Verminephrobacter eiseniae EF01-2: one gene and its partner. The protein of the gene in region 1 binds, or shares a complex with, the protein of each later gene. Links are inferred from orthologs where the notes say so. Each region holds a gene or a part of one and is shown on either strand. Other genes may lie near its edges.

The links.
Region 2: the proteins of trxB (region 1) and trxA are in contact, whole or in part, in a crystal structure (PDB 1F6M), measured with the Escherichia coli proteins. The link is inferred for Verminephrobacter eiseniae EF01-2 from one-to-one orthologs.

Annotation. Positions count from the first base shown.
Region 1 is NC_008786.1:1,949,055-1,963,746, reverse strand. The notes cover bases 4,242-7,188. They hold trxB (thioredoxin-disulfide reductase), read left to right. Parts: upstream 4,242-5,198; coding sequence 5,199-6,179; downstream 6,180-7,188. Other genes in these bases: VEIS_RS08545 (GspE/PulE family protein), read left to right, coding at 7,035-7,188; rpmG (50S ribosomal protein L33), read left to right, coding at 6,705-6,875; rpmB (50S ribosomal protein L28), read left to right, coding at 6,451-6,684; VEIS_RS31090 (DNA translocase FtsK), read right to left, coding at 4,242-4,967. In the rest of the region: VEIS_RS08580 (aminotransferase-like domain-containing protein), read left to right, coding at 1-68; VEIS_RS08575 (replication-associated recombination protein A), read right to left, coding at 159-1,517; VEIS_RS28455 (hypothetical protein), read right to left, coding at 1,603-1,803; outer membrane lipoprotein chaperone LolA, read right to left, coding at 1,950-2,600; more of VEIS_RS31090, read right to left, coding at 2,634-4,241; more of VEIS_RS08545, read left to right, coding at 7,189-8,423; VEIS_RS30375 (hypothetical protein), read right to left, coding at 8,743-8,988; pssA (CDP-diacylglycerol--serine O-phosphatidyltransferase), read right to left, coding at 9,006-9,842; VEIS_RS08535 (GIY-YIG nuclease family protein), read right to left, coding at 9,890-11,065; VEIS_RS08530 (DEAD/DEAH box helicase), read right to left, coding at 11,058-13,166; VEIS_RS08525 (PDDEXK nuclease domain-containing protein), read right to left, coding at 13,163-14,227; VEIS_RS08520 (DNA-binding protein), read right to left, coding at 14,265-14,537; VEIS_RS08515 (class I SAM-dependent DNA methyltransferase), read right to left, coding at 14,534-14,692.
Region 2 is NC_008786.1:716,232-730,729, reverse strand. Bases 7,541-10,293 are described here. They hold trxA (thioredoxin TrxA), read left to right. Parts: upstream 7,541-8,625; coding sequence 8,626-8,961; downstream 8,962-10,293. Other genes in these bases: VEIS_RS03165 (universal stress protein), read right to left, coding at 9,963-10,293; VEIS_RS03170 (tripartite tricarboxylate transporter substrate binding protein), read left to right, coding at 8,958-9,953; VEIS_RS03180 (PD-(D/E)XK nuclease family protein), read right to left, coding at 7,541-8,435. Also shown: VEIS_RS03200 (bifunctional 2-methylcitrate dehydratase/aconitate hydratase), read left to right, coding at 1-111; prpB (methylisocitrate lyase), read left to right, coding at 125-1,039; VEIS_RS03190 (GntR family transcriptional regulator), read right to left, coding at 1,017-1,769; VEIS_RS03185 (UvrD-helicase domain-containing protein), read right to left, coding at 2,194-5,616; more of VEIS_RS03180, read right to left, coding at 5,613-7,540; more of VEIS_RS03165, read right to left, coding at 10,294-10,400; VEIS_RS03160 (2OG-Fe dioxygenase family protein), read right to left, coding at 10,528-11,340; VEIS_RS31060 (hypothetical protein), read right to left, coding at 11,557-11,763; VEIS_RS03150 (acyl-CoA synthetase), read right to left, coding at 11,895-13,484; VEIS_RS03145 (RrF2 family transcriptional regulator), read left to right, coding at 13,916-14,440; VEIS_RS03140 (LysR family transcriptional regulator), read right to left, coding at 14,358-14,498. UniProt on the Escherichia coli protein: Participates in various redox reactions through the reversible oxidation of its active center dithiol to a disulfide and catalyzes dithiol-disulfide exchange reactions.

The DNA of each region.
Region 1 (14,692 bases):
TGTCGTTCGCCACGGTGGACGAGCAGCAGATTCGCGCAGGCGTGGCCCGCTTGGCGCAGGCGCTCTGAGCGCATGGGCCCGGGCCTCGGCCCACCGGAGTACCTTCACCTTCGGCTGCGGCGCGAGCGCCTTCGGGCGGCCGGGCGGCGCCCACTGGACTACCCTCCTGCGAGCGCGCCGCCAGCGTCGAGGCCACCCGCGCCAGCGCCACCCGCCGCCGCATTGCGCGCGCGCAACTCGCGCAGTTTCTGCGCAATCCTGATCTCCAGACCGCGCTCGACCGGCAGGTAGAAACCGGGCTCGGGCATGTCCTCGGGCAGATAGCGCTCGCCCGCAGCAAAGCCATCTTGCTCATCGTGCGCGTAGCGATAGCCCCGGCCAGCCCCTAGCGTTTTCAGCAGCGCCGTCGGCGCATTGCGCAAATGCATCGGCACGGGGCGTGTGCCGTCTCGTTCGACCCAGGCGCGCGCGGCCTTGTAAGCCGTGTAGACCGCGTTCGACTTGGGCGCCACGGCCAGGTACAGCACGCATTCGGCCAGCGCCAACTCGCCCTCGGGGCTGCCCAGGCGCTCGTAGACCTCGCTGGCATCGAGCGCCAGGCGCAGCGCGCGCGGATCGGCCAGGCCCACATCCTCGGTGGCCATGCGCACCAGGCGCCGCGCCATGTAGCGCGGGTCGGCCCCGCCGTCGAGCATGCGCACCAGCCAGTACAGCGCAGCATCCGGGTCCGAGCCGCGCACCGACTTGTGCAGCGCGCTGATCGTGTCGTAGAACTGCTCGCCGCCCTTGTCGTAGCGGCGCAGGCGCTCGCCCAGCACCTTGAGCAGCCAGGCATCGGTGATCTCGGCCAGCCGCTGCCCGGCCGCTGCCATGGCCAGGGTCTCCAGCGTATTGAGCAGGCGCCGGGCATCGCCATCGGCGTAGGCCACCAAGCGCTCGACGGCCGCATCTTCAATGGCAGGCAGCGCATGCTGCGCCTGCGCCAGCGCCACGATCTGCTGCAAATCCTGCGCCGACAGCGGTTGCAGCACATACACCGTGGCGCGCGAAAGCAACGCCGAATTGACCTCGAACGACGGGTTCTCCGTGGTGGCGCCGATGAAGGTGAACAGCCCGCTTTCGACATGCGGCAGGAACGCATCCTGCTGGCTCTTGTTGAAGCGATGCACCTCGTCGACAAACACGATGGTGCGCTGCTGCATCAGTCCATCGCGCGCGGCCTCGGCGCGCTCGACCGCCGCGCGGATGTCCTTGACCCCGCCGAGCACGGCGCTGATGCTGATGAACTGCGCATCGAACGCATCGGCCATCAGGCGCGCAATGGTGGTTTTGCCGACACCCGGCGGCCCCCAGAGGATGCAGCTATGGGGGCGCCCCGACTCGAACGCCAGCCGCAGCGGCATGCCCGGGCCCAGCACATGCTGCTGGCCAACCACGGCGCCCAGGGTGTGCGGGCGCAGCCGCTCGGCCAACGGCTGGTGCTGGCCAGGGGAAGGGGTCGGTGTGGCGGTTGTCATCGAGGCTCCCGGGGGTACTCAAGCAAGTGCTGATGCCGATTGTTCACCACCGCCGGTGGCCGGGCGCGCGCGCCCTCCTGGCGGCTCAGGCAAGGCCCATCGAGCGCTTGTTCGCAGCACCGGTGACAGTGGCAAACAAGCGTAAAAGCGCTGGCAGAAAAAGGCCCGGCAGGTGCACATTCAATGGCATTGCACGAACGATTTTGCCACCCGGTGAGACCCCGGCGGCGGGCCGTTCGATGCCGATGGCAAGGCGGACGGCGCCATCACCGGGGCGCCGGCGCATAGGCCGCCGTCCATCGTCGGGCAAGCGCCCGATGCGGGGCCGGACGACGGGTTCTGGTTCTGAGCCGCCGATCCCGCCCTATCGCCCTATCGCCCTATCGCCCTATCGCCATACCGCCATGCCCCTTGCGGTCGCGCACGGCTCGCTCATTGCGCGATGACATCCGCCCCGGCGGGGGGGTTGAACTGGAAGGTATTGGCCGGCAGCGCCACATTCGTCTGCAGGCCCGTGAAGCGGATCACGGAGCGCTGGCCAAAGTTGTCCAGGATGTCGAGCACCGCCAGTTGCTCGCCGGCAAAGCCTACGCGCACGCTTTTGATCTGGCCGTCCCGGTTTTTCGGGCTGGCCTGCACCCATTGCAGGCCCTCTTGGTCGGGCAGGGCCTGGAGCGTGAACTCGGCCTGCAGCGCCGGCAGGTCGGGCGCCGAGGCCAGCAGGGCCGCCGGCGTGCTGCCCAGCGCCTGGGCCTGCGCCCGCCGGGTGACCTGGTTCAGGTCTGCGTCGTAGAGCCACAGGGTCTGGCCGTCGGCGACGATGGTTTGCTCAAAGGGTTTTTGGTAGACGAACTTGAAGCGCCCCGGGCGCTGGAACTCGAAGCGGCCGCCAGACAGCTTGGCGCGCGCCGTTTGTCCATCCTTGGGCGGCGCGGTCACGCTCTGGCTGAATTCGGCCCGGCCGGTCTGTGTGTGCTGCAGGAATGCCTCCAGGCTTTTCAGTCCGTCGGCGCTGGCGCCCATGGCGCTGCCGGCCATCACGATGGTGATGGCGCTGGCGATGATGGTGGCGATCTTTTTCACCGCAAACTCTCCTGGGGAGGGTGGATGGCCCGCTCACTCATTGTCATTGCGCGCGGGCACCAGCACTTCGCGCTGGCCGCCGCTGGCCAGGCTGCTGACCAACCCGGCTTTTTCCATGTCTTCGAGCAGGCGAGCCGAGCGGTTGTAGCCAATGCGCAGCTTGCGCTGCACATACGAGATGCTGGCCTTGCGGTCCTTGAGCACCACTTCGACGGCTTGGTCGTACATCGGGTCTTTTTCGCCGCCGCCCCCGCTTGCGCCGCCGTCCGCCGACAAATCCGCATCCGCGTCTGCGCTGCCACCTTCGAGCACGCCGTCGATGTAGTCCGGCGCCCCTTGCTCCTTGAGGTAGCTGACGACGCGGTGCACTTCTGCGTCCGACACGAAGGCGCCATGCGCCCGGATCGGCTGGCCCGTGCCGCTGGCCATGTAGAGCATGTCCCCCATGCCCAGCAAGGCTTCGGCGCCCATCTGGTCGAGGATGGTGCGGCTGTCGATCTTGCTGCTGACCTGAAAGGCGATGCGCGTGGGGATGTTGGCCTTGATCAGGCCGGTGATCACATCCACGCTCGGGCGCTGCGTGGCCAAGATCAGGTGGATGCCGGCAGCGCGCGCCTTTTGGGCCAGGCGCGCGATCAACTCCTCGATCTTTTTGCCCACGACCATCATCAAATCGGCCAGTTCGTCGATCACCACCACGATATGCGGCAGGCGTTGCAGCGGTTCGGGGTCTTCGGGCGTGAGGCTGAACGGGTTGTAGACGGACTGCGAGCGCGCCTTGGCCTCGTCGATCTTCAGGTTGTAGCCCGCCAGGTTGCGCACACCCAGCCGGCTCATGAGCTGGTAGCGGCGCTCCATCTCGGCCACGCACCAGTTCAGGCCGTGGGCCGCCTGTTTCATGTCGGTGACCACTGGCGCCAGCAGGTGCGGAATGCCTTCGTAGACCGACATTTCCAGCATCTTGGGGTCGATCATCAACAGCCGCACATCGCGCGCCTCGGCCTTGTACAGCAGCGACAGGATCATCGCGTTGATCCCCACCGACTTGCCCGAACCGGTGGTGCCGGCCACCAGCACATGGGGCATGCGGGCCAGGTCGGCCACCACCGGGTTGCCCACGATGTCCTTGCCCAGGCCCATGGTGAGCAGGCTCTTGGCCTCGTGGTAGGCCTGCGAGCCGAGAATCTCGGACAGGCGGATCGACTGGCGCTTGGCATTGGGCAATTCCAGCGCCATGTAGTTCTTGCCCGGGATGGTTTCCACCACGCGGATCGACACCAGACTCAGCGAGCGCGCCAGATCCTTGGCCAGGCCCACGATCTGCGCGCCCTTGACGCCGGTGGCCGGCTCGATCTCGTAGCGCGTGATCACCGGGCCGGGCATGGCCGCCACCACCCGCACCTCGACACCGAAGTCCTTGAGCTTTTTCTCGATCAGGCGGCTGGTCATCTCCAGCGTCTCCGGGGCCACGCTTTCTTGGCGCTGCAACGGGCCGTCGAGCAAATCCACCAAGGGCAGCCGGTTGTCGGGCATGTCGGTGAACAGGGGTTTTTGGCGCTCCTTGGCCACGCGCACGCTTTGCGGCACCGCCGCCGGCGCCAATTCGATGATCGGCACCGGCGGGGAATGCTGCTCCCCGATCCCGCTGCGCTCTTCGAGCACCACTTCGCGCTCGAGTGCCGCCTTGCGGCCCACGGCCTCATCCCTGGCCGCCTCGCGCCGGGCCAGGCGCGACAACACCAGGGCCTCGATGCGCTCGCCCAGACGCTGCGCCAGATGGCCCCAGGAGAAGCGAAACACCAAAGCGGCCCCCAGCACCATCAGCACGAGCGCCAGCAGCGCGGAGCCGGTGAACCCCAGCCATTGCACGCTGGCAGGCCCGATGTGGTAGCCCAGCACGCCGCCGGCATGGCCCCCTGGCAAAAAGCTCTCCCAGCGGTACAGGCGCGACCACTCCAGCGCGGTGCTGGCCGCCATCAGCAGCACCAGCCCGAGCCAGAAGATGGCCCGGCGGCGCCACGCCCGGGCCGCCACGGCGCCGTGCATCCAGCGCGCCAGCGACGCCAGCCAGGCGCTCAGGCCCGCCGCGACACACCACCACACCGAAAAGCCCAGTGCGAAGTAGCTGCCATCGGCCAGCCAGGCGCCCAGGCGCCCGACCCAGTTGGCCACGCCGAGGGTGGCGCTGGCGCCCGAGGTGGACCAGGCCGGGTCCTGCGCCGAGTAGCTGACCAGCGCCAGCAGCCAGACCACCAGGGCCAGCAGGCCCGACAACAGGCCGATCTCATGGCCAAAACGGGCCGCGCCCGTGCGCTGCGGCGACTTGGCCGCAGCCGATGCGTTCAAGGTATTGAGGCTATAGGTCATAAGCGTGGCGGGCGAGCTTACCCGATGCAGCCGTGGCGCTCGCCCGGGCGTCATCGGCAAAACCGCAGACAGCTTCTTACAATCGCCGGGATTGAAAAGGGCGCGGCCCGCAGCAATGTCCGCACCGAGACCCGGGATGCCCGCGATGCCCGCGCGACCCATGCCCGATCCCCGCCCTCCGCTCCCCCGGATTTTCCAACAGCGCCGCCGGCGCAAGACACAGGCCGATACATGTCCACCCCTACCGCCACCGCCGCAGCCACCACCCGACACGCGCAAGTCCTGATCCTCGGCTCAGGCCCGGCGGGCTACACGGCAGCGGTCTATGCCGCCCGCGCCAACCTGAACCCGGTGCTGATCACCGGCCTGGCCCAGGGCGGCCAGTTGATGACCACCACCGATGTGGACAACTGGCCCGCCGATGCCGATGGCGTGCAAGGCCCGGACCTGATGCAGCGCTTTTTGCAGCACGCCGAGCGCTTCAAAACGCAGGTCATCTTTGACCACATCCACCGGGCCGACCTCGGCCAGCGCCCATTCACCCTCAGCGGCGACAGCGGCACTTACACCTGCGACGCGCTGATCCTGGCCACCGGCGCATCGGCCAAGTACCTGGGCCTGCCTTCGGAGCAAGCCTTCATGGGCAAGGGCGTGTCCGGCTGCGCCACCTGCGACGGCTTTTTCTACCGCGGGCAGGATGTCTGCGTGGTCGGCGGCGGCAACACGGCCGTGCAAGAGGCACTGTATCTGTCGAACATCGCGCGCAAGGTCACGCTGGTGCACCGCCGCGACCGATTCAAGGCCGAGCCGATCCTGGTGGACCAGATCGGCCAGAAGGTCGCAGCGGGCAAGATCGAACTGCGGCTGCTGCACACGCTGGACGAAGTGCTGGGCGACCACAGCGGCGTGACCGGCGTGCGCATCAAAAGCACCCGGGACGGCAGCACGCAGAGCATTGCGCTGCAAGGCTGCTTCATCGCCATCGGGCACAGCCCGAACACCGACCTCTTCCAGGGCCAGTTGGCCATGGACAACGGCTACCTCATCACCCAGGGCGGCCTCAACGGCATGGCCACGCAAACCAGCGTGCCAGGCGTGTTTGCCGCCGGCGACGTGCAAGACCATGTGTACCGCCAGGCCATCACCAGCGCCGGCACCGGCTGCATGGCGGCACTGGACGCGCAGCGCTTTCTGGAGCAGGCCCGGAATTGATCGACCAGCGGGCCGCCCCGGCTACAATCTGCGGCTTTGCTGAATCGGGCCTGCCATTGCGAAAGCCGTGCAGCCCCCATTGCGGAGTCCGGAGTCCATCGGGGCCGTTGGGCAGATTTGGCAAATCGGGTTACCGCCACCCTTTTGGCGAGGTGAGGCCGCGCGCCGACCCATGCTTTGCCGGGAGTCTGTCCCGAAGGCATGAACAGGCGCCCGCAGGTGCCGACAGACACCCGCCAACGGCCGTTGAAAAAAGTATCGGAGTGTCCTCATGGCACGCGTGTGCGACGTTACGGGCAAGAAGCCCATGGTCGGGAACAATGTTTCCCACGCCAACAACAAAACCCGGCGCCGGTTCCTGCCGAACCTGCAATACCGCCGTTTCTGGGTCGAGACCGAAAACCGCTGGGTCCGGCTGCGCGTGTCCAGCGCCGCGCTGCGCCTGATCGACAAGAACGGCATCGACGCCGTGCTCGCAGACCTGCGCGCACGCGGCCAAGCCTGAAGCACCCAAGGAGAAGCACCATGGCAAGCAAAGGCGGACGCGACAAAATCAAGCTGGAATCGACGGCAGGAACCGGCCACTTCTACACCACGACCAAAAACAAGAAAACCATGCCCGAGAAAATGGCCATCACGCGCTTTGACCCCAAGGCGCGCAAGCATGTGCAATACAAGGAAATGAAGCTCAAGTGATGGGGCCTGACTGCCTTGCCCCGGCCGCCCGGCATCCCGCCCGGCGGCTTTTTTTGGGCGCCGGGCGCCGCCCATGCCGCCGGCAGGCCAACGCGCCGGGGGCGTCCTGACGCCGGGGCCAGACCCCGCATTCCAGCCCGACAGCGATTTTCAGCCCCCATGCGCCATCCCCTGCCCTACGCCTTCGCCCGCATGGCCCAGCTCCTGCTGGAGGACGACGGCCAGCAACTGGTGCTGTGGCATGGCCCCAGCCCGGATCCGGGCGCGCTCTCGGAAGTGCTGCGCAAACATGCGGTGCAGCAACTGCTGGCGCTGGACGCGCCGGCACTGGCCCAGCGCATCAGCGCCGCATATTCGCACAGCGAATCGAGCGCGGCCACGGTGGTCAGCGAGGTGCAAAGCGATGCCGACCTCTCGCGCATGATGCAGGAACTGCCGGCGGTGGCAGACCTGCTCGAATCGGCGGGCGACGCGCCCATCATCCGCATGCTCAACGCCCTGCTCACGCAGGCCGCGCGCGACGGCGCCAGCGACATCCATATCGAGCCTTATGAGCGGCATTCGAGCGTGCGCTTTCGCGTCGACGGCTCTTTGCGCGAAGTGGTGCAGCCCAACCGCGCGCTGCACGCGGCGCTGATCTCGCGGCTGAAGATCATGGCCGACTTGGACATTTCCGAAAAACGCCTGCCGCAGGACGGGCGCATCAGCCTGCGCCTGGGCACCAGGGCCATCGACGTGCGCGTATCGACCCTGCCCAGCGCCCATGGCGAACGCGCCGTGCTGCGCCTGCTCGACAAGAGCGAGAGCAAGCTCAGCCTGGAGGCCGTGGGCATGCAGGGCCAGACGCTGCGCCGCTTCGAAGGGCTGATCGGCCAGCCGCACGGCATCATCCTGGTGACCGGCCCGACGGGCTCGGGCAAAACCACCACGCTGTATGCGGCGCTCGGGCGGCTGGACGCGATGCGCAACAACATCATGACGGTGGAAGACCCGATCGAGTACGAACTGCCCGGCGTCGGCCAGACCCAGGTCAACAGCAAGATCGATCTCAGCTTCGCCAAGGCCCTGCGCGCCATCCTGCGCCAGGACCCGGACATCATCATGATCGGCGAGATCCGCGACTTCGAGACCGCGCAGATCGCCATCCAGGCATCGCTGACCGGCCATCTGGTGCTGGCCACGCTGCACACCAACGATGCGGCCAGCGCCGTCACGCGCCTGACCGACATGGGCGTGGAGCCGTTCCTGCTGTCCTCGTCGCTGCTGGGCGTGCTGGCCCAGCGGCTGGTGCGCAAGTATTGCAGCCACTGCCACGGCAACGGCTGCGGGCAGTGCGGCCAGACCGGCTACACGGGCCGCACCGGATTGTTCGAGCTGCTGGTGACGACCGACGCCATCCGGGCACAGATCCACAACCGAGCCGCCGAAGCCGACATCCGCGCAGCCGCCCTGCAAGCGGGCATGGCGCTGATGCGCGACGATGGCGAGCGCTTGATCGCCGCCGGCATCACCAGCCGCGAAGAAGTGCTGCGCGTGACGCGCGATTGAGGTGAGCGCAGGCCCGAGCGGCACAGCCGCAGCCGCGCCTCGACCTGCGCAGCGGGAGCGCCATGGCGCCTGCGCCGCGCATGGCCATCGGCACCGGGCTGACAGATCGATCCCGAGCGACCCGGCCGCTGCCGCCCGCGCTGCCGCGACGATCAGGCAACCCGGCGCCAGCACCCGGGCGCACGGCAGTGTCGCCGTGATGTCGATCGGGTTCGTGGTGCGCGCAAAGCCGGGCTCGCGCCCGCTACTGTCTGCGCTCCGCCTTCACGAACGATTTGGAAATGGAATCAGATCGACGCCCAGCCGCGCTAGTGTCGCGTCACGGATCAGATGTCGTAGGCTGCGCGCAGCCATCGGAGCGCAGCGCAAGGCGCATCGCGCAGCCCATACCGAGCTGTATTGGCAAGCGATGCAACGCCGCGATGCGCTTCGATGGCCAGCGCAGACCGACAGATGATCGGTGACGCGACACTAGCCACTCGGGCGGTGCACCGGCTGGCGCCGGCAGTCCGTTCCACGCAATGGTCTCGCGGCCCGGCAGACCGGATTGGGCCACGGTGGGCATGGGCAGACCGGGCGCCATCACTTGTGCAGCCCACGCTCGTCCGGCTCATCGGTCGAGATGCTGATCACGCTGCTGTGCTGGCCCTTGGCCTTGCGCCAGGCATACACGCCGTAGCCGCTCAGGCCATAGATCACGAACAAGCCGAACAGCACGATCGGCGGGTGGATATTGATCGCGGCAATGCCCAGCGCAATCAGCACGATGGCGGCAAACGGAACGCTCTTTTTCATCTGCACATCCTTGAAGCTATAGAACGGCACATTGGTCACCATGGTCAGCCCCGCATACAGCGTGAAGGCGAACATGATCCAGTTGATCTGCGCCCAGGTCAGCCAGATGTCCTGGCCCGGACGCACACCCAGTTCGGTCATGAGCCAAATGAAGCCCGCCACCAAGGCCGCCGCAGCGGGCGAGGGCAGGCCCTGGAAATAGCGCTTGTCGACCACCCCGGTATTCACGTTGAAGCGCGCCAGACGCAGCGCGGTGCAGGCACAGTAGACAAAAGCGGCAATCCAGCCCCAGCGGCCCAGGCCATGCAGCGACCATTCATAGGCAATCAGGGCCGGGGCAGCGCCGAAGGAGACCATGTCCGAGAGCGAATCCATTTGCTCGCCAAAAGCACTTTGCGTGTTGGTCAGGCGCGCCACGCGCCCATCGAGGCTGTCGAGCACCATGGCACAGAAAACGCCTATCGCCGCCATGTCGAAGCGCTCGTCCATGGCCATCACGATGGCATAAAAACCACCGAACAAGGCCGCCAGCGTGAACAGGTTGGGCAGGATGTAAATGCCCTTGCGGCGCTTGCGCACCAGCACTTCGCCAGGGCTTTCATGGAGTTCATTGCCGTCATGCATCAAACAGGTCTCCAGCGTTGGTTGTCATGCGCGAGTCGCCATTGAATTCATGGTCGTGCCAGGAATCGGGCGGATTGGGGGTCATAGACTACCTCTGTGATCGATTCATCCTGAATACGCCGAACAGCCTCGTCGATCACATGCAACGGCACCAAAAACCATTCCCTCGGCTTGACCGGATGCCCCAAGCGGTCTTCGATGGTCAAATCGAGTTGGGCTGCGCCAAACAAGCGGTGGAAAATGTTTTCCAGCCTGGTGCGGTTCAGGTTATGCAGTTTGTAGGTGGCGACGACTTCCACCTCGGCCGAAAGATAGGTGGCATCCTTTTCTGCCCCCGCAATGCGGGTTTCCATTTTGCCGCCCGTCACGCCGATTTTGTGAATCAGTTCGCGGTGTTCTGCAACGAATGGATGCCTGGACAGACTGCGCAGCACATAAACGAACCCGGATTCAATGTCGTCAGGCTCTGACATAGCGCCAAAAAGTGGCCCCGTATCCGGGTCGCTCAGGCGGCGGCCGGTGCTGTCCTTGTAGAGCGCCCGCTGTAGCGAACGGCGCAGCAAATTGCTTTCCGTGCCATTGGCGTAAATGAGGCGCAGGCGTGCGTCACTCGCGCCATTCGGGGCCTTGATGCTGCCGCCAACCTCGGCCACATAAGCGAGTTGCCCACCGATGATGAAGTAATTACCATCGGCAATGCTGGTATCGCGCCCGAAGCGCAGCGTTTTGCGAATGCCGGTTTTCAGTTCTCGCTCCGCCTGCTCGAACCCCGGTCGGAACCTCTCAAAATCTGCACATGGGGTGCGGTCGGCAATTTCCCCCGCCGCGCGCTTTGCAGTGCTGGAACGGACATGGCGCAGCATGGTGATGTCGTCCTGGTCGGCAGAGTCGTCAGCCACGCCCAACGCGGCCAGCAAGCTGTCTTCATCCATGCCAGCGGCAGGTGCGGCGCCAGACAACAGGCCATGGCTATCCAGTTCAGCCAGCAAGGTGCGCGCTTCAGGCAGCTTGCGTAACTGCTCCAGACGCACGGCATACAGGCGCTCAAAGATGTCGCGCCCCTGCCCATGCACCGGAGCGCGGCCATGCGCCTGATGAAATCGGAGAATGTCCTCAAAGCCCGCGATGATGCGTTCCTCGCGCGGGGTTCGGCTGGAGGCTTTGGGCGCGGGGATTTCTACCCCTAGCGCAGCCAGCAACTCGTCATCGTCCATATCAGCCATTGCCGGATTTTCCCTTCTCCTGAGCCGCCTTGGCCTGTGCACAGTAACGCGCCAGCGCAGCGACACCTTCGGCCATGCGCTTTTCCCACGCATCGGCTGCATGGATGTCTGGCCGGCGGCCACGCTCGTTCTTGAACTGCAAGGCGCGCTCTGCCAGTTCACGGGCTTCATTTTCGGGAATATTGATCTTCTTGGCGGCAATGCTGGCTTGTACCTGGCGCAGCAATTTTTCGTTCATCGTTTTCGCCAGCACCGCATAGGCGGCATCGAATGGATTGATGCGGTCGATCAGGTCAATATCCAGGTCGCGCACGTTGACGAACTTGCGCACCCCATCCAGCAACGCCGTGCTGCCTTGCGCGCTGCCGTTGGCATCGGCCTGGGCCAATAGCAACTTGGCCTGCTGCGTGACGTTCATGGCGGCGATGGCGTGTTGTCGAATGGCCTCCTGGTCAGGCGCGCTCAGTTCGGGATAACGCTCGCGCACGATTTTCCCCATGCGCAGTTGCGTGAGTTCTTCGGGCAGGGTGTTTTCCCTGTCGAACAGGCCGCGCTCCAGCACGGTTTTATCCTGCAAGAAACTGGTGACGACTTCGTTCAAGTCCTCCTTGCAGATGCGCGTGGCCTCCGGGCTTTGCGGTGTTGCCAGCCCATTGATTTCCACATGAATCTGGCCGGTATCCTGGTTCACGCCAAGATTATGACCACCGGCCTCGTAGCCTTCTTCGCCGTAATCGAAGCCCGTCTTGGGGCCGCTGTTCTTTGGTGCAAACTCATAGCGCGGGGCCAGCACCTGTTCCATCAGCAGGCTGGCAGAAATGGCCTTGATCATGTCGTTGACCGCCTCGGCCACAGAGGATTGTTCGGCCGCAGGTTCGGCAATCAGATTGGTAAAGCGGGCGCGCTCCTTGCCGACGGCATCACGGGTGGCGCGGCCAATGATTTGCACAATTTCGGTCAGGCTGCTGCGGTAGCCGATGGTCAGCGCGTGTTCGCACCAGATCCAATCGAAGCCCTCCTTCGCCATGCCAAGCGCAATGATGACATCCACATGGTCGCGCTTGTCCTTCTGGGCCGGGTCTTTCAGCGCCATCAGCACACGCGAGCGCTTCGCCTGATCGCTGTCATCCACCAAATCTGCAACCTTCAACATGCGCCCAGCGCTGGTTTGCACCCGATGGAAGCCGGTGGCAGGGTCCATACCCTTCCAATCGCCCAGCGCGGACATGATCTCATTGACTTCGCGCTCCTTGTCTTGCAAGCTCGCGCGCGAATTGACGTTGGGGATGTGGACGATGGTTTTCAATGCCGGGTCCAGCACCTTGGCAACGGCATCGACATACCGGCCCGCATAGAAGAAATAGCCAATATCCAGCGATTTGAGCCAGCTATAACCATTGAGTTGCTCGTAGTAGGTGTAAGTGATGGTTTCAAATCTGGCTTCATCAGTGGGGCCCAGCACAGCCGCGCTGTCGCCACGGAAATAGGAACCGGTCATGGCCACCAAATGCACCTTGTCGCGGGCGATGAACGCACCCAGTTGACTGCCCAGTTTGTTGTCCGGGTTGCTGGAGACATGGTGAAACTCATCGACGGCAATCAGGCGCTCGTCAAAAGCCTGAACGCCCAACTCCTCCACCGCAAACCGGAAGGTGGCATGGGTGCAAACCAACACCTGGTCAGCGCTTTCCAGAAAGCTGCGCACCGCGCCCACCTTGGACTTGGCCACACGCGGTTCGTCCACGCCAGGGATGTTGCACAGATTCCATTGCGGGGCTACCTGCCAGTCCCAGTAAAAGCCATGCTGACGCAGTGGCGCATCGGCAAAGCTGCCGCCAATGGAACGCTCAGGCACCACGATGATGGCTTGCCGCAAGCCCTGGTTGTTGAGCTTGTCCAGCGCAATGAACATCAACGCACGCGACTTGCCCGAGGCCGGCGGCGATTTGATCAGCAAATACTGCTCGCCGCGCTTGGCATAAGCACGCTCTTGCATGGGGCGCATTCCCAGCGCGTTGGCCTTGCTGGAAGCGCCCGTGCATGCCGTGGTGATGGACACCGACGGCACGGTGCAGGCGGGGTTGTCGACAGGGCTATTCATTCGGCTTCTTCCCCCGTGGATGTGTTTTCATCACCCGCCAGTTCGCGCTCGATTTGTTCTATGCTGGGCAAGCTGGTTTGCAACTCGGCAGGCAGGGACGCGAGCAGTTTGTATTCGGCAATCCCCATAGGCTGGGTCTTGTCGCCCAGGGCATATTCGGCGACCACCTTGTTTTTGCTCTTGCAGAGCAAGAGGCCGATGCTTGGATTGTCGTGTTCGCTTTTCACCTGGCGATCCACTGCCGTCAGATAAAAGCCAAGCTGCCCCAGATGCTCGGGCTTGAACTTGCCGCCCTTGATTTCGATCACCACATAGCAGCGCAGTTTGAGGTGGTAGAACAGCAGGTCGATAAAAAACTCGTCGCCGCCCACATCCAGCAGCACCTGCCGCCCGACGAACGCAAAGCCCGCGCCCAGTTCCAGCAAAAATTCGGTGACATGTTTCACCAAGGCGTGCTCGATCTCCCTCTCCTGCGCATCGTCGCTCAGGCCCAAAAAGTCGAAACGGTACGGGTCTTTCAGCGACTCGCGGGCCAGATCTGATTGCGGTTTGGGCAGACTGGCATCGAAGTTGGTGACCGCCGTGCCGTTGCGCTCCAGCAGACGGGTTTCGATCTGCATCACCAGAATATTGCGCGACCAGTTGTGCTGGATGGCTTTAGCTGTGTACCAGCGGCGCTCTGCCTGCGTGTTTAATCTGTCCAGCAAGACCAGATTGTGACCCCAAGGCAATTGTGCAGCAGCCTGTTGCACAAATTCCGCATCCGGCCACGCCTCGGCAAACGCGCGCATGTACTTGAGATTGCGCGGCGAAAACCCTTTCATATCGGGAAAGGCGGCGCGCAAATCCTGCGCCAACCGCTCGATCACCTTGGCACCCCAGCCCTGCGCAGCCTGCCGCGCCAGAATGTCGCGCCCGATTTGCCAGTACAACAACACCAGTTCACGGTTGACCGCCAGCGTGGCGCGCTGCTGGGCGGTGTGGATACGGCCTTTGAGATCGGCCAGCCAGTCGGCATAGCCTTCGGGCGGCTGGGTCAGGCTGATGGGGTTATCGCTCATGCGTGCCTTGTCGAATTCGTCATGGGCTTGGGATTGGTCATTTTGACATACGGATCAAACTGTGCAGATGGTAAACCTGCGTGCGGTAGTTCTTGCCATCGGCGGCAGTTGTCAAGGATTCCTTGACAACTGAATCCGGGTTCAGTTCTCCGTCTGCAAAGATGTTTTTTGCGTGGAGGTTGACATTTTGCTTGGTGGCCTGGATCAATTCAGCGATTTCCAGTTGGTTCAGCCAGATGCTATCGGCTTCCACCCTGAGGTTGATTCGGGTTCTGCCATCCTCGGAGGTGTACATGATCAAGCTGCTCATGCTTTATTTTCCTTTGCTGGCATCCTGGGTTTGGATTTTGCTGCGGTCATTTTGGTGTACAGATCAAACAACTTCTCCAATCGCTCGGAGTCGTTTTTGAAGCGACGCCCGATATAGATGCGCTCCAGCACCTCGTCGTTATGTTCGTGGGCGTG
Region 2 (14,498 bases), 1.2 Mb from region 1 along the record:
CGCCTGGCAGCCGAGCGCCAGCAGCAAATCCTGCAAGTCTCGCTCGACCAGGAACGGCTGGAGGCAATGGCGGTGCATGACTATGTCGATCTCTATGCCAGCCCGGTGTGAGGACAGCCCGAGCATGCCCTACCTGCTGGCCTCTGACTGCCCGGCGCAACCGGCCGGCGAACGCCTGCGGGCGCTGCTCGAACGCGGCGGCATCCTGCGGCTGCCCGGTGCGCATAACGGCATGGCGGCGCTACAGGCCAGGGCCGCCGGTTTCGATGCGCTGTACCTGTCCGGCGCGGCGATGTCGGCCTCGATGGGCTTGCCCGATCTTGGCATCCTCACCGTCGAGGAAGTCGCCTTCTTCATCCGGCAACTGGCCAGGGCCAGCGGCCTGCCGGTGCTGGTCGATGGCGACACCGGGTATGGCGAGGCGCTCAACGTGATGCACATGGTCCGCGCCTTCGAGGATGCAGGCGCCGCTGCGGTTCATATCGAGGACCAACTGCTGCCAAAAAAATGCGGCCATCTGAACGACAAGAAACTCGCCAACGCCGATGACATGGCGGCCAAGATCGTGGCAGCCGTCAAGGCGCGCCGGCATCTGTATATCGTCGCCCGCACCGACGCTGCGGCCAGCGAAGGGCTGGCCGGCGCGGTAGCGCGCGCGCAACGCTATCTGGAGGCTGGCGCCGACGCGATCTTCCCGGAAGCGCTGAGCTCGGCGGCGATGTTCCGGGAGTTCGCGCAGCGGCTGCCGGGGGTGCCGCTGCTGGCGAACATGACTGAATTTGGCCGCACGCCGTTTCTCACTGCGGACGAATTCGAGGCGCTGGGCTACCGCATGGTGATCTGGCCAGTCTCGTCGCTGCGTGTTGCCAACAAGGCGCAAGCGCTGCTGTACGCGGCGCTGGCGCGCGACGGCAGCACGCACGGCATGCTCGCGCAGATGCAGACCCGGGCAGAGCTGTACGCGACGATCGGCTTGCCGGACTATGAGGCGCTCGACGCCTCCATCGTTGCCAGCATCACGCCGGGTCTGGCGGTGTGATGAGCGCAACACCCCCGTCATGGCGCGGCGGCCGATGGGTTGGACGGCCGGCTGCGGCCGCTGCCAGCGCCTGTTCCAGCGCGCTGCGCGCCGCGCGGATATGCCGGCGCATCAGCACCTCGGCCAGTTCGCCATCGCGCTGGCTGATCGCCTCGGCGATGCGCACATGCTCCTGCCAGGCGTCCCGCCCCCGACCGGCGACCGTGGCATGCAGGCGCCGGCACAGGCGCAGGCGCGGGTAGAACTGATCGCACAGTAGTTCGGCCAGGATGGCATTGCCGCTGCCGCTGGCGATGCGCCAGTGGAAATCGGCCTCGGCCTGGTCCTGCAAATAAGCGCCGTGCGGGTCGCGTTCGATCTCGTCGCGATGGCTGGCCACCAGCGCCACCAGCGCGGCCCGCTCGGCAGCGCCCATGGCCCCGGCGGCAAGACGGGCGGCCATGCCTTCGGTGGCCTCACGCACATCGAGCAAGGCCAGAAATTGCGCCGCGCTCGGCTCGGTCACCCGCACCCCCTGGTGGACGACGTAGGTCACCAGGGCGCGCTCCTGCAAGCGGCGGATCGCCTCCCGCACCGGCGCCCGGCTGGCGCCAAAGCGGCGCGCAATGACCGGCTCGCTCAATTTCTCGCCGGGCGCGATCCGGCCCGAAACGATGTCTTGCAGCAGCGCGTCGTAGAGCCTGGCGGTGACGCTGGTCGCCACCGGCGAGCCGGTTTCATCGGTCTGCATCGGGGGCTTTCGAAAACAGGGCGAATTCCGGATTCCACTTCCGTGAACCAGCGCGCAGTGTAGCGGGGCGGTCTTTGCCCGCTTGCCCGATCTTCGACCGTTGGCGTGAAACACCCCCTGGTCGCCTGTGGCTCCTGCCTTCCCAAGGGGTGAGGCAAGGGGCGGGGCCAGCCCGGCCAAGCCGGTTCCTCCGCGCCCCTGGCTTGGGGACTGCTCCCGTTTCATGGGGCGGTGACGCGCAGCGGCATGCAGGCCAGGGGCCGCAGAGACTCGCAGCGCAGCCGGCAATGTCAGCCGGGAATGTCAACCGGGAAAGGGGGGGCCTGCGGGTCCTTTCCCCGCACCCAACGCCACGGGGCCGACACGAAGCGCGCGCGCCGGCCCTTGCGGTCGCGCCATCGTGCTTGATGCCGCCGGCCCGGCATCAGCCGCCATCGGGCAGCAGCACCATGCGCCCATCGCCGCTCAGGAAGGCCGCATGCACGCGCTCGCCCGGGGTTTGGCGCTGCACTGCTGCGCGGTATCGCTGCAACTGTGCCAGCAGCGCCGGTTGGCGCTCGGGCGCGGCGGCGCTTTTGTAGTCGAGCACCCACCAGCCCGCGCGCTCAGCGGGGTGGCGGCAGTGCACCAGGCGATCGAGCCGCAGGCTTTGCCCTTGGTCGCGCAGCAGCGCTTCGTTGCTGGCATGGTCTACCACCGTGGCATCCCAGGCCCAGGCGCCTGCGCCTGTCAGGATGCGCTGCGCGGTCTGCGCCGCCAGCCAGGCCGCGTCCATGCTGATGTCGAAATCCTGCGCCAGCCGCGCCAGCCGCGCGGCGGGCCAGCCCTGCGCGCGCAGTTCGGCCAGCGGCGCGCCGGCGACGCCGGCCTGCTCCAGCAGTTGGTGCATGGCCTCGCCCAGGCGTGTTGCCGGGGTGCCGGGGTCGGTGCCATGGTTCTCGGGCGCATGGCCTTGGGGGGCCGGGCGCAGGGGGGTGGACAGGTGGTCGGGCAAATGCGCGGGCAGGGGGGTGGACAGGTAGGCCGATGGCGGGGGTAGCTCGGCCAGGGTGAAATGTTCGTGCGTGTCCCCGGCGGCCGGAGGGGTCGGAGAGGACGGAGAAGATGGAGAGGTCGAAGCTGCCGATGCGGTGGTGGGTTCGCCCGGCGCCGGCATTTGTACCGGGGCTGCCAGCGGCTCCAGGCGCTGCCACCAACTGCCCGGTGCGTCATGGGCGGGCTGCACCGACGATAGTGCCAGGCTGTGCCGGGCGCGCGTCATCGCCACGTAGAGCAGGTTCAGTTCTTCGCGCTGGCGCGCCTGCTGTTCGGCGGCCAGCGCGGCCTCGGCACTGGGTGGCGGATGGGTTTCGCTGGCCAGAAAGATAAAGCTCGCGGGCACGACCCGTTCGCCGGGCCAGTCGAGCAGCACGCCCATGGTTTCGGCTTTGGGCGGGCGGGTGTCGGTGTCGAGCAGCAGCACGCAATGCGCCTCCAGCCCTTTGGCGCCATGCACGGTGAGCAGCCGGATGGCTTGCGCATCGACCCGGCCCGGCGCGCGCAGGCCGCCCTTTTTCAGCGCCCGGACAAAGGCGTAGGGCGTCAGGTAGCGGCCGCCGTCATATTGCAGCGCGGCCGATAGCAGGGCGCGCAACTGGGCCTGCACTGCCTGGCGCTGCGCTGCGGGCGCGGCAGCGGCAAAGCGGGCCAGCACGTCGGCATGTTGGTAGATGGCGTGCAGCGCATCGTGCGGCGGCCAGGCGTCCACCCAGGCTTTGTATTGGGCCAACACAGGGCCTGGCGCAAGCAAATCACCGGTCAGAAGCTCTCTTTTTTGGAGCAGTTCGTACCAACTGCTGGCGGCATGCCCGGGTTCGCGGCGCAGCCGGGCCAATGCTGCCAGGGCCTCGTCGCCGAGGCCGAACAGCGGCGACTTGAGCGCCCGGGCCAGTGACAGGTCATGGCCGGTGGAGACCAGGGCGTCGAGCAGGGCCACCAGGTCTTGCACCTCGGGGGCGTCGAACAGGTCGGCCTTTTCCGGCTGCACGCAGGGCAGGTGCAGCGCGCGCAGCGCGTCTTGCATCGCGCTGAGCCGGTCGCGCTTGCGCGCCAGCACCAGCACCTGCCCGGGCGGCGTGCCGGCGGCGATCTGCGCGGCCACCCAGGCGGCGGCCTGCGCGCATTCGCGCATGCGCCGGGTTTCTTCGGGCTCGTGGCGCGGTTCGGTCAGGCTGTCGCGCCAGGCCAGCGGGTCGGCATCGGCGCCATCTCGTGCCGGTGCCGGCAGTATCGCCGGCAGGCGCAGCACCGCGCCCGGGTCTTGCGATTCGGTGCTGTGCGCGCGAAAGCCGCTGATCTCCTGCTGCGCCTGGGCCTGGCCCATGACCTGGTTGACTGCGGCTGTCACGCCCGTGGCGTTGCGGCGGGTGTGGTCGCAACTGAGCAGGTCGCCGCCCAGGCCGTTGCGCACGAAGGTCTGCGCGGCCATGAAGACCTGCGGCTCGGCGCGCCGGAAGCGGTAGATGCTTTGCTTGGGGTCGCCGACGATGAACACGCTGGGCGCCGCGCCGCCGCCGCCCGCGCCCGCGTAGCCGGACAGCCAGGCATGCAGCGCCTGCCATTGCAGCGGGTTGGTGTCCTGGAATTCGTCGACCAGTAGGTGGCGGATGCGCGCATCCAGGCGCTGCTGCACCCAGCCGCTGAGCACCGGGTCGGCCAGCATGCGCTGCGCGCTGCGCTCGACATCGTTCATGTCCACCCAGCCATGCTGGTTTTTGACGGCGGCGAATTGCGCCGACAGGCAGCGCGTCAGCCTGGCCATGCTCTGCTGGTGCTGCCAGGCGGCGTGCTGGCGGCGGGCGTCGAGCAGGCGCCGCAGCTCGGGCGCGGCCTCTTGGGCGGCGGCGAATTTCTCCAGATTTTTTGCCAGCCGGTCTGCCGTGGCCACGAACAGCGCCTGGCGCAGCCTGTCGAGGCACAGGTTGGCGTCGGTGCTGGCGAATGCCTCGATGATCGCCTGGGCCGCCTTTTGCGGGGTCTTGTTGCTCTCGGCCCCCAGGGCTTTTGCGCGGGCCAGCCAGCGCTGCCGGCAGGCGTCGGCTTGCAGCGCGCAGGCAGGGTCGGGCACATCGGCCAGTTCGGGATATGGCACGGCAAAGGGCGGCACCGAGGCCTGGACCACGCCGGCCGCGTCGGCCAGGTCGAACTCCACGCGCCGGTTCAGCGCCGCAGCCAGCGCCTTGTGGGTTTGCGAGCGGCCATGCCGGGCCACCACGGCTGTGTAGTCCGCGCGCAGGCCGGCGTCGCCGGCAACGGTGTGCAGGAACGGGCTCCAGACTGCGCGCACGGCCTCGGCGTCGTCTTCCAGCAATTGGAATTGCGTGGGCAGGCCCTGGGCTTGCAGGAGCGCCAGCGGCGCCATGCCCAGCAGCGCGGCAAACCAACTGTGGAAGGTGCGGATCTGCACCGGGCGGCCGCTGTCGAGCAGTTGGCGGTACAGGTTTTGCAGCGCTGCGCGCTGCTCCAGCGCGCGCTCCGGGCGCATGCCGCGCGCCACCAGTTCGGCGCTCAGGCGCTCGGGCGGGGCCTGGGCGAATTCTTCCAGCCATTCCTGCAGGCGCTGGCGCATTTCACCGGCGGCTTTTTTGGTGAAGGTGATGGCCAAAATCTCGTGCGGCGCGCAGCCGTCGAGCAGCGCGCGCAGCATGCGCGAGACCAGCATCCAGGTCTTGCCCGCGCCGGCGCAGGCTTGCACCGCCACGCTGCGCGCCGGGTCGCAGGCGATGGCGTAGAAGGTCTCGCGCGTGACGCTTTGGCCGTTGTGTTCGTAAGCCGCGCTCGGGGCGGGCATGGTCGCAGGCGCGGTCATGGCCAGAAGTCCTTGCGGCACAGGCCGCGTGCAGCGCAGTACTCGCAGACCTGGCCCTCGCCCAGCGCGGGCAGCGCAGCGCCGGCGGCAATGCGCCCAAGGTCATGCCGGATGCCGGCCAGCAGCCGATCGCGCAGCGGCAGCAGCGCCTGTGGCTCATGCAGTTGCGTCTGGCCGCGCTCGCCGACGTTGACGTAAGCGGCGCGCACGCTGTCTTGGCCGAGCAGCGCGGCGTAGAAGGCCAGTTGGGTGTCTTCGGTGCCGGCGCTGATGCGCTGGCGCGTGACGCTGTCGTTTTCGGTCTTGTAGTCGATGACCAGTGTCGCGCCGCCGGTCATCTGTCGGTCTGCGCTGGCCATCGGAGCGCAGCGCGGCGTTGCATCGTTTGCCAATACGTCCGGTATTGGCTGCGCGCAGCCTACGATATCTGACCGATGGTGCGACACTAGTGTCGCGTCACCGATCATCTGTCGGTCTGCGCTGGCCATCGGAGCGCATCGCGGCGTTGCATCGCTTGCCAATACGCTCGGTATTGGCTGCGCGATGCGCCTTGCGCTGCGCTCCGATGGCTGCGTGCAGCCTACGACATCTGATCCGTGACGCGACACCAGGGTGCCGGGGCCGTCCGTGGATGAGAGCGTATCGATGCGGTCGATGGTGCCCACCAACTGCACCATGTCCAACGTGCCCGATGGATCGAATGGGTCCGGGTCCAATGGCTGGCTGGTGTGCCACTCGGCCTGCCGGAAACGGGCCCCGGCCTGTTCGTGCTGCGCCAGCCAGCGCAGATAGCCGTCGCGCAACGGGGGCCAGCCGGCGGTGAACGGCAGAAAGTCGCCCTCGTCCCGGCCCTGCTGGCGGGTGACGGCCTGCGCGGCGCTGTCCATGCGCGCGCTGCGGGTGGCGTCGTCGGGCGCGGGATCGTCCCGCAGGGCTTCATGAAAATGCTGCAACACCGCATGCAGCCAGTTGCCAAAGTCGCGCTTGTCGATGTCGGCGGCCAACTCGTCGGCCTCTTGCAGGCCCAACTGGCGCAGCGCAAAAAAGCGGTAGGGGCAGTGCCGCAGGTCGGCGTAAGCGGTGGCCGACAGCCGTTGCAGCGGCAATGCCTGCCCCTGGGGCGAAGGCCGGGCGGTCGGCGCTGCGGCCACGCGGCGCTGGCAGCGGGGGTCGGCGCCCTGATGGGCCAGGCCGTCGAGCTGCAACGCGAGCACCAGCGCGCTGGCCAGCAGCGGCTCGCCGCCTTCGTCGCCGGTGCGCCAGAGCAGGTCCACCGCCGGCGTTTGCAGCGCGTTGTGCCAGGCGGCGCGCTGGGCCGATTCCAGCGTTTGGCGGCTGGGCAGACCCCAGGCTTGGCGCTGCGCCGGGGTCCACTGGCCGGCCGGGTCGGGCGCAGGCGGCAGGCGTTTTTCATCGCAGCCGGGCAGCACCAGCGCGGCAAAGGGCCGCGCCAGCAATTGGGGCAGGGGCAGAACCACGACCGGGGCGGCGTCCATCCCGGGGGGTTTGTAGCGCGCGGCTTCCAGCACCTCGCTGGCCCAGCGGCTGAACTCGGCCAGGGCCATGCGCCGGCCCGCGCCGTGCCAGCCATCGAGCTCGGCCTGCCGGTCCGTCTGTAGCCGCAGCGCGGCCAGCACGGCGCTGCCCGCCGAGTCCTGTTCGAGCCGGGGCCACTGGCCTGCGGCCAGCAGCAACGCGCGCAATGCCTGCAGCCACTGCGCCAGCGGCCGGGGCGCATGCAGGCCGGCGCGCCAGCCCTGCACCAAGGCCACGCCGGCGGTCAATGCGGGGCCTGCGGGGCTGGCGCTCCAGTCGCGCGCGGCAGCGTCTGGCCAGTGGGCCACGCCGGCTTTGCGCAATGCCCGCTCCAGCGCATCCAGCACGGCGGGGTCGATGGCCGGGGCCTGTTTCAGCCAGTCGAGCACAGCGTCGGCCGATGCGTTCCAGGCGCAGGCCTCGAGCGCGGCCATCAACTGCGCGGCGGCCCGGGTGGTGGACAGCGTCCAGCCGTTCTCATCGCGCACGGCGACGGCGCTGCTGCTCAGGTGCGCGGCGATGCGGCGTGTCAGGGCGCGGTCGTTGGCCGCCAGCGCCACCGGGGCGCGGCCGGCCGCCAGGTGGCGCAGCACACAGGCGGCAGCGCGCTGGGCTTCGTCCTCGGCATCCCGGGTCGGGTGCAGCGCGATGTGGCCGGGCATCTGACCGGCCATGCTGCCGGCAGGGGCAGGGGCATCGGGCCAGGCCAGCGTCAGCGCCGCTGCGCCCCAATCGGCCTGCAGGGCCTGCGCCAGCGGCTCGACCTGAAAGCCCTGCAGCAGCACCAGCGCGTCGACCGACTGGCGCAGACCGGGCTCGAACAGCACATCGGTGGCATGGCGCGAGGCCAGCACCCATTCCAGCGCGATGCGCGCCACCACGGCCTCAAAGCGCAGCGCAGAGCCTTCGTCGACCGGTGCCAGTGCGCTGCGCGCCTGCTCGCCCCAGGCCGCGCGCAGCGCCGGGGCCATGGCTGCGACCACGGCCGCCAACGCGCTGGCCGCCTCTTGCAGCGGCGCCGCCAGCATGTCGCGCTGGGCTGCCAGACCGGCGCGATCGAGCAGCGCGCGCGCAGTGAGGGTGTCGCGCGCGACATCGCCGGCCAGTTCGTCGCCCTGCGGCTCAAAAACGCACAGCCGGCGCGCCCAACTGCGCGTGGTCTCGAAGCGGGGGGCAAAGCCGTCGGCCTGGTACCGCTCCCAGTACTGCTGCGCCCAAGGCATGAGTTGGGCATAGGGCAGCAGCACCACGGTGCGCGCAGGGTGCGCGCCCTGCTGGCGCATATGCCCTTGCACCTGCGCCAGAACCTGCTGCCACCGGGCGGCGCATGGGTCGGTGTGCGGGGCGCTGTGCGCCATCGCGCCGATGGCCGCGCCAGGCCCGGCCACACCGCAAGAGAGACTGGTTTCTGTCACAATGCCCGGACTGTAAACGGACACCGGCTACCACCGGCCGAGCAACAAGGACTTCGCCATGACCAGCGCACTCATCAAACATGTCTCCGACGCCAGCTTCGAGGCCGATGTGCTGCAAGCCGACACCCCGGTGCTGGTGGATTACTGGGCCCCATGGTGCGGCCCCTGCAAAATGATCGCCCCGCTGCTGGACGATGCCGCAGACCGCTACCAAGGCCGGCTGCAAATCGTCAAGATGGATGTGGACGACAACCGCCAGACCCCGGCCAAGTTCGGTATCCGCGGCGTTCCCACGCTGATGCTGTTCAAGGACGGCCAGCCGGCAGCCACCCAGGTGGGCGCCCTCGGCCGGGCCCAACTCACCGAATTCCTCGACCAGCAACTGGCCGCATGATGCGCCCGCTGCGCTCCTGCGCCGCAGCGCTGGCCTGCGCGCTGGCCCTGGCCGCCACGGCCCGGGCCCAGGCCCCTGCGGCGGCGGCGGCGGGCTATCCCGACCGGCCGATCCGCCTGATCGTGCCCTTTCCGCCCGGCGGCGGCACCGACATCCTCGCGCGGCTGCTGGCCACCGGGCTTGCCGGGCAGGCCCATTGGACCGTGGTGGCCGACAACAAGGCCGGCGCGGGCGGCACCATAGGCATTGGCGAGGCCGTGAAAGCGGCACCCACCGGCTACGATCTGGTGCTCGGTCAAAAGGACAATCTGGTGATCGGCCCCTGGCTCTACAAAAACCTGTCCTGGAACCCCACCCAGGATCTGGTCGCCGTGGCCCATGTGGCCTACACGCCGGTGCTCATTGCCACCAGCGCCAACTCCAGGTTCAAAACCCTGGCCGATGTGCTGGCCGCCGCCCGGGCAGCGCCCGGCACCATTACCTACGGCTCGCCCGGCAATGGCACCTCGATCCATCTGGCGGGCGACCTGTTCGAGAAGGCTGCGGGCATCGAGCTCAGCCACATTCCCTACAAAGGCTCCAACCCCGCGCTGATGGACACGCTGGCCGGCAATGTGCACCTGCTGCTGTCGTCCGTGCCCTCGGCCATGGGCCAGATCAAGGCCGGCAAGCTGCGCCCGCTGGCCGTGACCTCGGCGCGGCGCAGCACCTCGCTGCCCGAAGTGCCCACCGTGGCCGAATCAGGCTTCAAGGACTTTGACGTGAGCACCTGGTACGGCCTGTTCGCCCCCGCCGGCACGCCCGCCCAGGTGATCGGCATCCTCAACACCGAAGTCAACAAGTTGCTGGCCACGGCCGACATCAGGGCCGCCATCCAGGCCCAGGGCGCAGAGCCGGAGGCCATGTCGGCGGCGCAGCTTGGCGCCCTGCTCAGAACCGACTACGCCCGATGGAAGGGCATCGTGCAAGCCTCGGGCGCAAAAATCGACTGATCGATCTGATCAGTCACGCACCACCAGCACCGGAACATGCACCGCGCCCAGCACGCGCTGCGTGACGCTGCCCAGCACCAGCCTTTGCAGCCCACGGCGACCATGCGAGCCCATCACGATCAGATCGGCGCCGGCGCTCTGCTGTGCCCGCAAAATGCCATCGTGCACCGGCTGGCCTTCGCCGACCACGGTGCTCACCGGCACGCCGGCTTCGGTCATGGCGTTTCTGGCGGCATCCAGCGCGGCGTTGGCTTGAGCGGCGGCAGCATGGGCGTATTGCGCCTGGCCGTAGACGAAATCGGCGCCCACGCCGGTAAAGGGATAGGGGTCGATCACGGACACCGCCGTCACGGCGCTGCCAAAGGTCTTGGCCAAGGCCGCAGCCTTGGACACCGCCAGCATCGAGGTCTTGGAGCCATCCACAGGGACCAGAATATGCTTGAACATGGTGCTTACTCCTTCGGGGGTTCGATGGTGGAGCGGGCTTGGCCCGGCGCGGCCCCGGCCGGGCGCCCGTGTGAACGCCACAACCATACCCCGCATCTTGCCGTGCAGCAAACCCCGGGCGCGGCAGTCAGTCGGCAGGGGCCCGACGGATTGCGCTCCCGGGCTGGCTGGCAGGCGCCGCGCCCACCACATCCGCCCCCTGGAAATTGCCGCGCCGGCAAGTGACCACCAGCGTATCGCGGTGCCCGCCCTCGGCCAAGGGCTGTATCGGCGTGGATTCGTGGATCATGCGGGCATCGTCGAGCAGCAGCAGCGACCACGGCTCCATCAGCGTGAAGCGCTGACCGCTGGTGCCTGCGGCCTCGAACACGCGCGTCTCGCCGCCCTTGATGCCCGCGCGCCCGACCAGAAACACCGCCACCAGATCGACGCCATCGCGGTGGGCGCCCTCGGGGGTGGGGCGGCCAATGCCGTCGGTGGTGTCGATGCGAAACTGGTGCGCCTCGACAAACCAGCGCTCGGCTGTGCCAGCGTCCGCAAACACGGCGTCGCACAGCCCGGCCAATGCGGCCAGCAGTTGCTGCCACACGGGCCTGGCCACGGCGCTTTGCTCCATCGGCGCGAACCAGCGCTCCATGCCGCCATGCAATGCGTTGTATTCCACCGGCTGCCAATGCGCGCGGTGCGGCACCTGTTGCACCTGCCCGCGCTGCACCACGAAGCAGGCATGGCGGCGACGGCGGTAGCGGCCTGCGTCGCGCATGAAATCGTCGGGGGCCAGCCTGGCCCAGTCGCCGTTTTGTGCCATCAGATCGGCCAAATCACAACCCAGCCAACGGGCCGTATCGACCGCCGCGAGCACGGCATAGCCGCGCTGGCGCAGTTGGCCGACGACTTCGGACGGGCTGGTGAACGGTGCAGAAAAAGTGATCGAGGACATGGTGCTGCGAGCTTAACCGCTGGTTTGCGCGTTGCAAGGCCCCCGTCTTGTCCAACGAGGTATGCGCCTGGGCGGCAGGCTGGGGGCGATCATTTTTCGCATGGTGATCGACAGGGACGAATTCCGTCCCCAGACAATCCCGCAGTTCCGGGCCTTCCTGGCCAGCACGCTGGAGGTGCACTTTTGCGTTCCCGACAGCGACGACGCACGCTACGCTCACATCGGCTGGCCGAGGCAGACCGCGCCCATGGCGCACTCCCGGGGCCTGCCACGGTGCATCTGCTTGGCCGGGCATGGGCTCGCGGCGATGCCCGCTTCGAGCGCCTGGCCGATCTCCATGCCCCGGGCCTGCGCATCGGCGAGTTGCTGAACGCCACCCCAGGGCAGATCGAAGTCGATGCGCACGACGATCACTGGCTGCATCTGGTCGGCAAGGGGTCCAATGCTGGCAAAGTGGCACTGCCGCCGCTATCGCGCAGGGAAAGTCGGACCGTTTGCTGCATGTTGTGTCTCCTTTGTTGGCATGGGATGTCGGGATCGGTGTCGATCACTGATCAGGTGGTCACGGGTGCGTTGACAGGAATCGCCTGCTCGTGCTGCAGACGCAGGTCGCGCTTGAGAATCTTCCCGCTCGGGTTGCGCGGAAGTCCGTCGGCGAAGATCACGCGCTTGGGCGTCTTGAAGCCTGCCAGCGAGGCCCGGCAGTGCGCGATGAGCGCGGCCTCGTCGAGCGTATGGCCCGACTTGACCACCACGATGGCCGTGACTGCCTCGATCCATACGGGATCGCTCAGTCCGACCACCGCCACCTCGGAAACGGCCGGGTGGCGGTAGATGGCTTCTTCGACTTCGCGGCTCGCGACGTTCTCGCCACCCGTTTTGATCATGTCCTTCTTGCGGTCGACGACGGTCAAGAACCCCTCCTCGTCCATCACACCCAGGTCGCCGCTGTGGAACCACCCCCCGGCGAATGCCTCGGCCGTGCGTGCTTCGTCGCGCAAGTAGCCGCTCAGCAACTGGGGTGAGCGGTGCACGATCTCGCCCATCGCGCCGGCCGGCAGCGGGTTGCCGGCATCGTCGACGATGCGGGTTTCGACGTTGAGCACCGGGCGGCCCGCCGAACCCGCCTTGCGGATCTGGTCGCCGGGGCCGAGCACTGTGGCTGTCGGTGCAATCTCCGTCTGGCCGTAGAAGTTCCAGAAGCGCACCTTGGTCAAGCGGCTCTGCAGCTCCTGCAAGACTGCAACCGGCATGATCGACGCCCCGTAGTAGCACTTGGCGAGGCTGCCGAGGTCTGCCTGCGCGAAGAGCGGTGAACGCATCAGCGAGATCCAGACCGTCGGTGGTGCAAAAAGCGACGTGACCCCGTGATGGGCCAGCTTCGGAATCACCGACTCCGGCGCTGGCGATGCGGTGATGACGTTGGTGGCGCCGCTGTAGACGCAGGGCCCGAAGAAGGTGTCGAGCTGCGCACAGTGGAACAGCGGCATCGCGTGCAACATGGTGTCGGCGCTCGTGTAGTCGCCCGCGACGATGCAACTGACGTACTGCGCGATCACCGCGTCGTGAGTGAGCATCGCGCCCTTCGGCAGGGATTCCGTGCCGCTGGTGTAGAGAATCTGCGCGAGCATGCTGCCATCGATCCCGGGTTCGCCGTGCATGCCCTGTGGAGCAGCCGCGACGAGTTCGTCGAAGTTCAGCATTCCATCGACGGGCGAGGAGGGCTGCTCGCCCGGCAGCCAGATGAATGGCCCGATCCGCGTATCCAGCGCCGCCGCCGCGCGAGCCTGCGCCGCGAGTTCGCTGTCAGTGCAGAGGATCTGTGCTTGCGAGTGACGCAGGATGTAGGCGACTTCCTGGGGCTTGAGCATGAAGTTCACGGGTACCAGCACGGCGCCGGCGCGTGCGATGGCAAAGCGCATCGCCACGAACGCATGCGAGTTCCGCGCCAGGATCGCGATCTTGGCGCCGACGCCGACGCCCATGTCGCGCAGGGCCTGACAAAGGCGGTCGCAGACGGCATCGAATTCGCGATACGTCCAACGCGTGTCGCCGCAGATGACGGCGGGCTTTTCCGGCTGCCGTGCAGCAGTGCGCCGGAGCAAGTCGGCGATGGTTTGGCGCCGGGCATGGGATACGTTCATCTCGATGTCTCCGATCGGTCGAAAGCGTCGGCTTTCTCCGTTTGTATTGGTTATCGTTGCAATATCAATGCGACCAAATCTAATCACGGGATGTTCGGGTGTCAACAGAGCAATCGCCAGTTTTCTGGCTGGCCGATCATGGTCCGTCGGCAACGGTGCACGGCCCACCCACGCCATTCCTCCCTGGACGATGGGGTAGCGAATGGCGAGCAGTTCAGTGGTGCGCGTTCTCATGTCTTCAGTGAACCTGTCGCGACACCGCTGCGGGATGATTGCGTCGTTGTCACATCGTTGGTTAAAGTTGCGATTGCATATCGCATATTGCATATGCATTCGATGCAGCATCCGGTTTTTTGACTGTCGATGCGGGCTGCCGAAAATATCGCCACCGCTTCCTGACGGTGCGCTCTATTTGTTGTGAAGGAGACGGAGTGAAGTCCACCAAGTTCGTGACAGCGTGCTACATCCTGTCGTTCGTGACCTACCACGGCCCGGACATGATCCCGACCCAAACCATCGCCAAGTGGGTCAACGTCAATGCATCGCGCGTGCGGCAGATCGTGGCGCGGCTCGTTCGCGCGGGCCTCCTGGCATCGACCCGCGGCGGAGAGGGCGGCGTGGTGATTGGCCGGGCCCCGTCAGACATCACGCTGCTGGACGTTTTCGACGCCGTGGCCGAACAGGATACGGCGCTCTTTTGCGTCGACAACCCGTTCTCCGACTGGAAGGATCGCTGCCGCGTGCACTCCGTACTCACCACCATGCGCGGCGAACTGGAGCGCGATTTCCGTAGCAAGCTGGCGAACACACCCATGACCTCGCTCTACGCACCGCCGCCCGAGGTGCATGCAGGCTCTCCGGCCAAGAAGACCGTCAAGGCCGCGACGAAGAAGGCGGCAGCTTCGACGCCGAAGAAGCGCGTCCCGGGTTCGGCTCGGGCAGGGGCGGCAAAGTGACGCCGGCATAGCGTCGAAGGTGGGCGATGAAGGTGGCGGCAGTCTCGGAAAGTGGCTC